3 regions of the Mesorhizobium sp. WSM4898 genome follow, and region 3 is predicted to be linked to each of the others. Evidence: predicted binding sites of a transcription regulator. Region 3 holds the regulator's gene; each other region holds the start of a gene.
The links. Region 3 encodes LexA, which represses DNA repair genes until DNA is damaged. Its sites were predicted from a motif close to TGTTCNNNNTGTGTTCNG; they were not measured.

Region 1: a site for LexA is predicted at 1,755-1,772, ahead of P9228_RS09395 (UvrD-helicase domain-containing protein). Genes of this name have one in related genera too.
Region 2: a site for LexA is predicted at 1,715-1,732, ahead of P9228_RS19480 (sel1 repeat family protein). Genes of this name have one in related genera too.

The regions. Positions count from the first base shown of each region.
Region 1 covers NZ_JARTVQ010000002.1:397,053-400,327, reverse strand. Annotated here, with positions in the region: gene P9228_RS09395 (UvrD-helicase domain-containing protein) at 1-1,714, opposite strand, end outside; gene P9228_RS09390 (glucose/quinate/shikimate family membrane-bound PQQ-dependent dehydrogenase) at 1,897-3,275, shown strand, end outside.
Region 2 covers NZ_JARTVQ010000004.1:36,685-39,959, reverse strand. Annotated here, with positions in the region: gene P9228_RS19500 (AMP nucleosidase) at 1-379, opposite strand, end outside; gene P9228_RS19495 (hypothetical protein) at 507-701, opposite strand; gene P9228_RS19490 (hypothetical protein) at 729-881, opposite strand; gene P9228_RS19485 (DUF2147 domain-containing protein) at 1,089-1,430, opposite strand; gene P9228_RS19480 (sel1 repeat family protein) at 1,866-2,132, shown strand; gene P9228_RS19475 (ABC transporter substrate-binding protein) at 2,508-3,275, shown strand, end outside.
Region 3 covers NZ_JARTVQ010000003.1:377,807-381,081, reverse strand. Annotated here, with positions in the region: gene glp (gephyrin-like molybdotransferase Glp) at 1-938, shown strand, start outside; gene lexA (transcriptional repressor LexA) at 1,055-1,789, shown strand; gene P9228_RS16540 (ComEC/Rec2 family competence protein) at 1,773-3,275, opposite strand, start outside.

The DNA.
Region 1 (3,275 bases), on a different contig from region 3:
GCGCCTTCTGCCAGCGCTCGAAATTGGCCGCGACCTCGCGGAGCGCGGCGCGCGGCTTCGGCTTCAGCTCGTCGCTTTCGGCGAGCGTCGCCGCGGCCTCAAGCATCGGGATTTGCATGGCCCGCGCGGTGTCGTGGATCTGGCGGATGGTGGCTTCGCCGAGCCCGCGCTTCGGCACGTTGACAATGCGCTCGAAGGCAAGGTCGTCGCCGCTGTTGGCGACGACGCGGAAGAAGGCCAGCGCGTCGCGGATTTCCAACCGTTCGTAGAAACGCGGGCCGCCGATGACGCGGTAGCTCAAGCCGAGCGTGATGAAGCGGTCTTCGAAGGCGCGCATCTGGAAGGACGCGCGCACCAGGATCGCCATATCGTTGAGGTTGTGCTTTTGCCGCTGGTAGGCCTCGATCGCCTCGCCGATGGCGCGCGCCTCTTCCTCCGAATCCCAGGCGGCATGGACATGCACCTTATCGTCCTCGGGGTCGTTGCGGTCGGTGAACAGCGTCTTGCCGAAGCGGCCCTCATTGTGGGCGATGAGATGCGAAGCCGCACCCAGTATATGCGCGGTGGAGCGGTAGTTGCGCTCCAGCCTGATGATGGTGGCGCCCGGAAAATCCTTGTCGAAGCGCAGGATATTGTCGACCTCGGCGCCGCGCCAGCCATAGATCGACTGGTCGTCGTCGCCGACGCAGCAAATGTTGACAGTGGATCGACGCCGGTTTCCCTCCCCCTTGAGGGGAGGGTGGCCGGGTGAAGCCCGGTCGGGAGGGGTCCTCGCGGCAGTGCTCGACGCTCCGGCGCCTGATGACTGGGCGGCGCCTTCCGCGGCGACCCCCTCCGTCCGCTTCGCGGACACCTCCCCCTCAAGGGGGGAGGATTGCGGCCTCTGCGCCAACAAGCGCAGCCACATGTATTGCGCGGTGTTGGTGTCCTGGTACTCGTCGACCAGGATGTATTTGAACTTGCGATGATAGTCCCTCAGCACGTCCGGATAGGCGCGGAAGATGCGGATCGGGTGATAGAGGAGATCGCCGAAGTCGCAGGAATTCAGCGTCTGCAGCCGTTCCTGATAGGCCTTGTAGAGCTGGCGCCCCTTGCCGTTGCCGAAGCTGCGCGCGTCGCCTTCCGGAATCTCGTCGGGGCCAAGGCCCTTGTTCTTCCAGTTGTCGATCATCTGCGCGAAGGTCTTGGCCGGCCAGCGCTTGTCGTCCAGATTTTCGGCCTGGATCAGCTGCTTGATCAGCCGCACCACGTCATCGGTATCGAGGATGGTGAAATCGGATTTCAATCCGGCAAGCTCGGCATGCCGGCGCAGCAGCTTGACGCCGATCGAGTGAAAGGTGCCGAGCCAGGGCATGCCCTCGACATTCTGCTCGCCGATCAGCAAGCCGATGCGCTGCTTCATCTCGCGCGCGGCCTTGTTGGTGAAGGTGACGGCGAGAATCTGCGAGGGGAAGGCCCTGCCGGTGGCAAGGATGTGGGCGATTCGCGTGGTGAGCACCCGCGTCTTGCCGGTGCCGGCGCCGGCCAGCACCAGAACCGGGCCTTCGGTCGTTTCAACAGCGAGCCGCTGTTCGGGATTGAGGCCGTTCAGATAATCGGGCGCACGGTTCTGCGCGTTGCGTGCGGCCATGGCGCGCGCGGCGAGGCCGGATGGGGCGGCGGGCCGCGCATTCGGTTCGTCAAAAAAGGGCATGTCTTCCGAAAAGCCGGACATCGCCCCCGAATGTAGTGATTCGGCAGCGAAAGGCCAGAAGTGTCTCCGTTTTGTTCTAGTTGTTCCTGTTCGGGGCCGCCTTGACAGGCGCAACTTGCGAGAGAAAGCTGCCAACAGGGCAGGGACGGCAAGCCGTTGCCTCAGAGGCGCCGCAAGCGCGCAACAGTCGAAGGAGTATCGTCTTGGCTGTCACCATCACCTCCCTCGTCCTTTTGCTTATCGGCCTGGTCCTCGGCGGCGGCGGCATCTGGCTGGTGACGTTGGGTGGCAGCTGGTACTACCTGATTGCCGGACTGGCCTTCCTGATCACCGCCTGGCTCATTTTCCGCCGCAGATCGACAGGGCTCTGGCTCTATGCCGCGATCGTGCTCGCCTCGCTGTGCTGGGCGGTGTGGGAAACCGGCTTTGATTGGTGGCAGCTCGGCCCGCGCGGCGGCATCATCGTTCTCATCGCGCTCTGGCTGCTGACGCCATGGGCCAGGCGGGGATTCACCGGTCCGGACGGACGCGCTCCGCTCATCCTGGCGGTGCTCGCATCGCTTGCAGTGGCTGGCTATTCGATGACCGCCGATCCGAAGGACATCGGCGGCACGCTCAACACCGATAAGGTGACGCCGACGGCCAATCTCGGCGGCGACATGCCGGCGGGCGAATGGCATTTCTACGGCCGCACGCCGTTCGGCCAGCGTTACTCGCCGCTCGCTCAGATCACGCCGGATAATGTCGCCAAGCTGCAGCCGGCTTGGACCTACCGCACCGGCGACATGAAGGGTCCGGACGACATCGGCGAGACGACCTATCAGGTAACGCCACTCAAGGTCGGTGATGCGCTCTACATCTGCACGCCCCACAATTTCGCCATCGCCATCGATGCCGCGACCGGCAAGGAGAAATGGCGCTACGACCCGAAGATCAAGCTCGATCCCAACCGCCAGCACCAGACCTGCCGCGGAGTTTCCTATTACGCCGATGCGAAGATCGCGGCGGGCCAGCCCTGCGCGGCACGCATCTACCTGCCGACTTCGGACGCCCGGCTGATCGCTCTCGATGCCGCGAACGGGCAAGTTTGTCCGTCCTTCGCCGAAGGCGGCACGCTGAACCTGATGGCCAACATGCCCTTTCCGAAGTCGGGCTATTACTATTCGACCTCGGCGCCGCTCATCCTCGCCGGCAAGATCATCGTTGGGGGCGCGGTCAACGACAATTATTCGACCGAGGAGCCGTCGGGCGTCATCCGCGCCTATGACGCGGGCACCGGCGCGCTGTTGTGGAATTGGGATTCCGGCAAACCGGATCAGACGACGCCGCTGCCGGCGGGGCAGCAATACACCAATAACTCGCCCAACATGTGGTCAACGGCGAGCGCCGACGAGAAGCTTGGCCTGCTCTACCTGCCGCTCGGCAACCAGACGCCCGACCAGCTCGGCATGGGCCGCAGCGCCGATGTCGAAAAATTCTCCTCCTCGATCACCGCGCTCGACCTCAACACCGGACAGTTGCGCTGGGTGCGCCAGACCGTGCATCACGATCTGTGGGACATGGACGTGCCGGCGCAGCCGAC
Region 2 (3,275 bases), on a different contig from region 3:
CCTCCAGAAAGGCGAAATGCAGCGGGATCGGCGTCGTCGATTCCGACACCGTGACCTGGACGCCGTGATTGCGCATGATGAGCCGAAGCTGCTCGACGAGATAGTTCTCGAACAGCTTTGGCTGGGTGATGGTGGTGGCAAAATGCCCGGGCGTCGGCATATGGCCGTAGGCCTGGCGCGAGTCGATCTGCGTGAACGAGGTGGTGGTGACGCCGATCTGCGGATAGAAGGCCCGGTAGCGCCTGCTCTCGTCGCCGCCGGCGGCGAGCTTGGCGAAGGAATCGCGCAGGAATTTGGTGTTGCGGTCGTAGAGCGCCTCCAGCGCCGCGACCGCCTTCTTGGCGTCGTCAAAACTCTGCCTGCCGAAAGGCTCCGGCATGACGACCGATTCGATGGCTTGGGGGTAGATTCGCTTTTCCATGGCCCAATATAGGGATTTGGAAGAGCGCTTGGGAGGGGGAGGCGGGCGCGAAGCCCGCCTTGCGGAGTATTTTTCTCTGGCCGTGTCAGCCACGCTGCAGGCTGACCAGCAGCACGAAGCCGATGCCTGCCTTCTTCGGCGTTGGCGCCTCGATGACCGAACCGGCGTTGGCGCGCATCATCGGCACCGCCAGCACAGGAGCGGCAAGCACCATCAGGATGAGCATCGCCCGCGGCAGGAGCCGAAGAGCTTTGAGGGTGGAGGCAGCGATGCGGTTCATGGTGGTCGTTCCGGTTTCGAGTATTGGTCAGCGGCCGAAATGGTTCATGCAGTCCAGCCGGCAGGTATCGGCCATTCGCGGTGAGCGCGCCGGACGGCCGGCTTCGGCCACGAGGATGGCGAAGAACATGCCGAACAGGCTCATCAGCAGGCAGACGATGGTGAAGCGGCGGACAAGCATTGGTCTCTCCTTCAATGGCGAGGAGAATGCCCGAACGCCTCTGAACCGGTTCTGAGACCGGTATTCATCTGCGGTTCAAATTGGCTGATGGGGTCATGACCCGGCCAAGGCCTGCGAAATGCCTTGTCCAGCGCTGCGCTCAGAAACGGCGCTCAAAAAGAAAACGGGGCGCCGGGCCCCGTTTTTGCATCGTCATCCGTTCGACTGTCAGAGCTTGTGCCAGGTCTGGGTCTTGCAGATCAGCCCGCCCAGAACGCAGCCGCTCATCTTTAGCGAGGTGCCGGAAAGCGTCGCCTTGCCGGAATAGGTCTTGTCGGTTTCCGGGTCTGTTATTGTGCCGGTGTACTTGTTGTCGCCGGTCGCCTTGAAGGAGCCGATCGTCTTGCCGGCATATTTGCCGGACTTGAGCGTGATGGAAAACGCCCCGCCGCCGGCGATCGCCGCTGTCGATCCGGCCTGCGTCTTCCAATTGCCCTCGATCGGGTCGGCCGACGCGGCGCCTGCCATCATCAAGGTGGCCGCCAGGGCCAGGCTGACTTTTCGAAACATGCTTGTCCTCCCTTTAGGGTTCCGGCGGGCCTCGTTCCGCCTCTCTGTCCCTTACGCAAACGTAAAGCTAATCCAGCCATCGCCAAAACGAAAGCGGTGCCGCGACGGAAGCTTGTAAGGATTTCGGCCGCGTCGGTCGCTGGAAATGAACGGATGGCGAAAAAGGCTTCGGTTTCCGTGGTTAGCGAAGTCTTGATTCCCGCGCCTCAAATTTTCGACGAATTTGGCGCAGATCGGCTGAATTGCTGGATTCCTATGCTTAACGGTTCTTCGCGTTTACCTCTTGTTTTAGCTTTGTTTTCTTCAAATTAAGCAAGCCATTTAACGACGGATTCAAGGCGAGCCGTCATCCTCGAAAGCATCGAAAGAGCGGCCCGCCCAGGGGAATTCCAGGGACAGAAGGAGGCAGCTCTCGGGAGCAGACAGGGGATTGAAATGGCACGCTTTGAAATGCTTGAAGCCGGCTTCGGCGCCATGGGGGCAACTGCCCAGGCCGACATTCTTTTCGAACTGGGCATGATGTATGCGACCGGCCGCGATTGCGAGACCGACGTCATTGCCGCCCACAAATGGTTCAACATCGCCGCGATCAAGGGATCGCTCCGCGCCGCCGAGCTGCGCTCGGAATTGTCGGCATCGATGTCGAAGGCCGAGATCGCCAAGGCGCTGCGCGAAGCGCGCGAATGGATGACGATGCACTGATTTTGCGGGGTAAGGGCCGGAAGCTCTTAAGGGACAAGGCCGCAAAAGGCCGGTTAACCAGACCAAGAACGCGGCAGGTCAACGAACTCAAGCCGTGCGACAACACAGGGAAGCGAGCGGGTTCAGGTGCGCGGGGTGCCGGGAAGCTCGACTGCAAAAGCCGCGACCGGCCGGGACAAGGCCGGCGCGGCTTTTGCATTTGCGCAGTCACCGCCTGTATGGGAACGGCGGCTTGGCCCAAGAACTCCCCGTCGGAATGAACCAAATCCCGATACATTGTGCTCTCGACAGTTCCGGCGAAGGGTGAAATTGTCCCGGCTCTCTGGAAGAAGCGTGGCCGGAACGGCCGCGCGCAAGTGGAGGAGTTCTATTGTCATGAAAAGATTGGGTATTTTGAGCGCGGCCGCATTGGGCCTGACGATGAGCGCATCGGTTGCCTTCGCCGACGACATCACGATTTCGGTGGTCGGCCCGATGACCGGGCAGCTCGCCAACATCGGCGATCAGTTCAAGCAGGGCGCGCAGGCCGCGGCGGATGCCATCAATGCCGCCGGAGGTGTCAACGGCAACAAGATCAAGATCGACATCCAGGACGACCAATGCGATCCGAAGCAGGCGGTGTCGGTCGCCAACCGCATCGTTGCCAACGGCGTCAAGTTCGTCGACGGCCATGCCTGCTCGGGCTCGAGCATTCCCGCTTCCGCCGTCTACGCCGAAGCCGGCACCCTGATGATGAGCCCGGCCTCGTCTAATCCGGAACTGACCGACGCCGCGGCCAAGGCCGGCTGGCCGACGATTATGCGCCTCTACACGCGTGACGATGCGCAGGGCGCTTTCATCGGTCCATGGATCGCCAAGAAATATGCCGGCAAGAACGTCGTCGTCCTGCACGACAAGAGCGCCTACGGTCAGGGCGTTGCCGATGCTGTCAAGGCGACCATGAATGCCGGCGGCCTCAAGGAGGTCGACTATGAAGGCATCAATGCCGGAGAGAAGGACTATTCGGCTTTGGTCACCAAGCTGAAAGAGCTCAAGGCCGACGTCGTCTATTTCGGCGGCTACCATCCGGAGGCCGGCTTGATCCTGCGCCAGGCAGCGGAGCAGAACGTCAAGTTCCAGCTGATCATGCCGGACTCGATCGCC
Region 3 (3,275 bases):
AGGCCGTGCGCATCTTCACCGGCGCGCCGCTCCCCGAAGGCGCCGATACCATCGTTATCCAGGAGAATGTCCGCGATCTCGGCGGCGGCGGCATCGAAGTGACCGAGCCGACCGTGGAGGGACGAAACGTCCGTCGCCGCGGCCTCGACTTCTGCGAGGGCGACCTGCTCCTCGAAAAAGGCCGCCAGCTCGATCCGGCGGCGCTTTCGCTGGCGGCATCGGCCAACCATCCGAGTCTCAACGTGGTGCGGCAGCCGCTGCTCGCCATCATCGCCACCGGCGATGAATTGCTGCCGCCGGGCAGCGCGCTCGGCCCCGACCAGATCATCTCGTCGAATGCCTGTGGCGTCACAGCTACGGCCCAGTCGGTCGGCGCGCGCGCGCTCGACCTCGGCATTGCCGCCGACCGCAAGGACGCGATCGCGGCCCTGGTCAAGAAGGCGGTCAAGGCCGGCGCCGACGTCATCGTCACGCTTGGCGGCGCCTCCGTCGGCGACCACGACTTGATCCATGACGTGCTGACCGGCGAAGGCATGCAGCTCGACTTCTGGAAGATCGCCATGCGTCCCGGCAAGCCGCTGATGTTTGGCCGGCTCGGCGACATTCGCTGCATCGGCCTGCCCGGCAATCCGGTCGCAAGCCTGGTCTGCTCGCAGCTGTTCCTGAAGCCGCTTCTGGCGCGGCTGGGCGGCCGGTCCTGCCGTCAGGAAATCCGCACGGCCCGGTTAGGCGTCGCAATGCACGCCAACGATCTCAGGCAGGACTATGTGCGCGCCGTGGTCCGCGAAGATGCGGGGGGGTTGATCGCAACACCGTTCGGCATCCAGGATTCCTCGATGTTGAGGATGCTCGCCGATGCCAATGGCCTGATCGTGCGCCAACCCTTCGCACCGGCGGCTGAAGCCGGCGAGGAATGCAGCGTTCTGATGTTACGCTGAACAAAACGTCAACACATTCACTAAACTTTAAACGGTTGCGGAACACAACTGGAACAGATAGTGTTTGTTCTGGGTTTGTTTTTCTGATTCTGGTTTCAGAACCCATGGGGGCCGCCATGCTGACGCGCAAACAACATGAACTGCTGATGTTCATCCATGAACGGCTCAAGGAAAGCGGCATTCCGCCGTCTTTCGATGAGATGAAGGAAGCGCTCGACCTTGCCTCGAAATCGGGCATCCACCGCCTGATCACGGCGCTGGAGGAGCGCGGTTTCATTCGCCGGCTTCCGAACCGGGCGCGTGCCCTTGAAGTGCTGCGCCTACCTGACTCGATCGCGCCCGGCCTCAATGCGGCGAAGAAGTTCTCGCCGAGCGTCATCCAGGGCGGCCAAGGCAATCTCGGCCGCCAGATCAAACCCGCGGCGCCCGCCCGCACGCCGACGCCCAGCAATGACGACGACGCCGTTTCAGCCGTCTCCATCCCGGTGATGGGTCGCATTGCCGCCGGCGTGCCGATCGACGCCATCCAGCACCAGACGCATTCGATCACAGTGCCGCCGGACATGATCGCGGGCGGCGAGCACTACGCGCTCGAGGTCAAAGGCGATTCGATGATCGAGGCCGGCATCTTCGACGGCGACACGGTCATCATCCGCAACGCCAGCACTGCGAGCCCCGGGGAGATCGTCGTGGCGCTGGTCGATGACGAGGAGGCGACGCTGAAGCGCTTCCGCCGCAAGGGCGCCTCCATCGCGCTCGAGGCTGCCAATCCGGCCTATGAGACGCGCATCTTCGGTCCCGATCGCGTGAAGGTTCAGGGCAAGCTCGTCGGGCTCATCCGCCGCTACTGAGGGGCTGCGGCTTGGCTTCCGGCTTCTCGGGCTTCTTGTAAGGCGCCAACCCCCTCGCCTCACGCGAGTATCGCCGCTGTTCGTGCCAAGGGCGGTACGGTTTTTCGACGGCGTATTGAATGGTTGCTCGCGCCGTCGCCGATTGCGGATCGAAGAAGACAGCGCCGCTGCCGTCGCGCGCGAGCTGCCGCTTGGTGACGACGAGAATACGTGGATCGCGGCAGGGATTGTAGGCCGTGGCGTCGTTGATGACGATGAGGTCTGCGAAGTCGCAGGCAGGCCGGGCTGCTTCGCGGTTCTCGGCGAGCGCGACGATCGCGCCCGATGGATGCCGGCCAATGCAGAGGTCGCCCGTGCAGTAAAAGGGCGATCCAGGCGGCAGGTCGACGGGATCGGCCAAGTCCAGTGTGCCCTTGGCGAATGTCTCCGGCGGCACGATCGTTTCGGCCTTGAGCGCGCGTTTCCAGTTATCGGTGGTGAACTCGTTCGAGCGGGCACGATTGATGGCGAGTTCGCCGCCGCCGATCGGCATCGCCACCAGATGCGCGTCCTCCGAGATCAGCAGGTCCGGCGTGCGCACCTGCGGGATGATCATGACGGCCGCGGCAGCGAAAGGAATTGCGGCCAGCCTGAGCCACGTAGTCGCCATCGTGGCGATGACGAGCGCGATCGTCGCCAGCAGCACCGAATGGATCGAGATCAGGCCCACGGCATCGACCGGCGACCACTCCGAAATCCACGCCGAGATCGCGATCATCGCCGCTAGGCCCTTGCCCATCAAATAGAGGAAGGGCCCGTCGAAGCCGAACGGCATCATGACCGCGCTGGCGACGGCGAGAAACATCACGATCGTGACGATCGGCATGATCGCGAGATTGGCCAGCAGGCTGAGCGGCGAGACGCGCTGGAAATGCCAGATGGCAAACAGCGCCGTGGCACTTCCGGCAATGATCGACGTCATTGCGGCGCCACCTGCTCCGACTGCCAGTTTGTGCGACATGAACCGCAGGAACGAACGCTTTTCCGGCGGCGCTCTCACCTTGCCGGCGCGGTAGTCGGACCAGCCGGCATAGGCGCCGACAAGGGCGGCGGTTGCCGCGAACGACATCTGAAAGCTCGGGCCAACCACTTCATGCGGCGACACCAGGATGACGGCGATGGCCGAGATCGCCAAGTTGCGCATCGTCAGCGCGGCGCGGTCGAAAAGCACGGCGATCAGCATGACGGCCAGCATGATGAAGCTTCGCTCGGCGGCGACCACCACGCCGGAGATGACGAGATAGGCGGCGATCGACATAAGCGCGATTGCCGCGGCATATTTCTTCACCGGCCGGCGTGACGAAAAATCCGGGAACAGCGCAAAGGCGCCGCGCAGCAGAAGCATGACCGTGCCGGCGACCAGCGCCATGTGCAGGCCCGAAATCGAGATGATGTGATAGATGCCGGTCCGCCGCATCGCCTCGTTGATGTCCTCCGGAATGCCGGC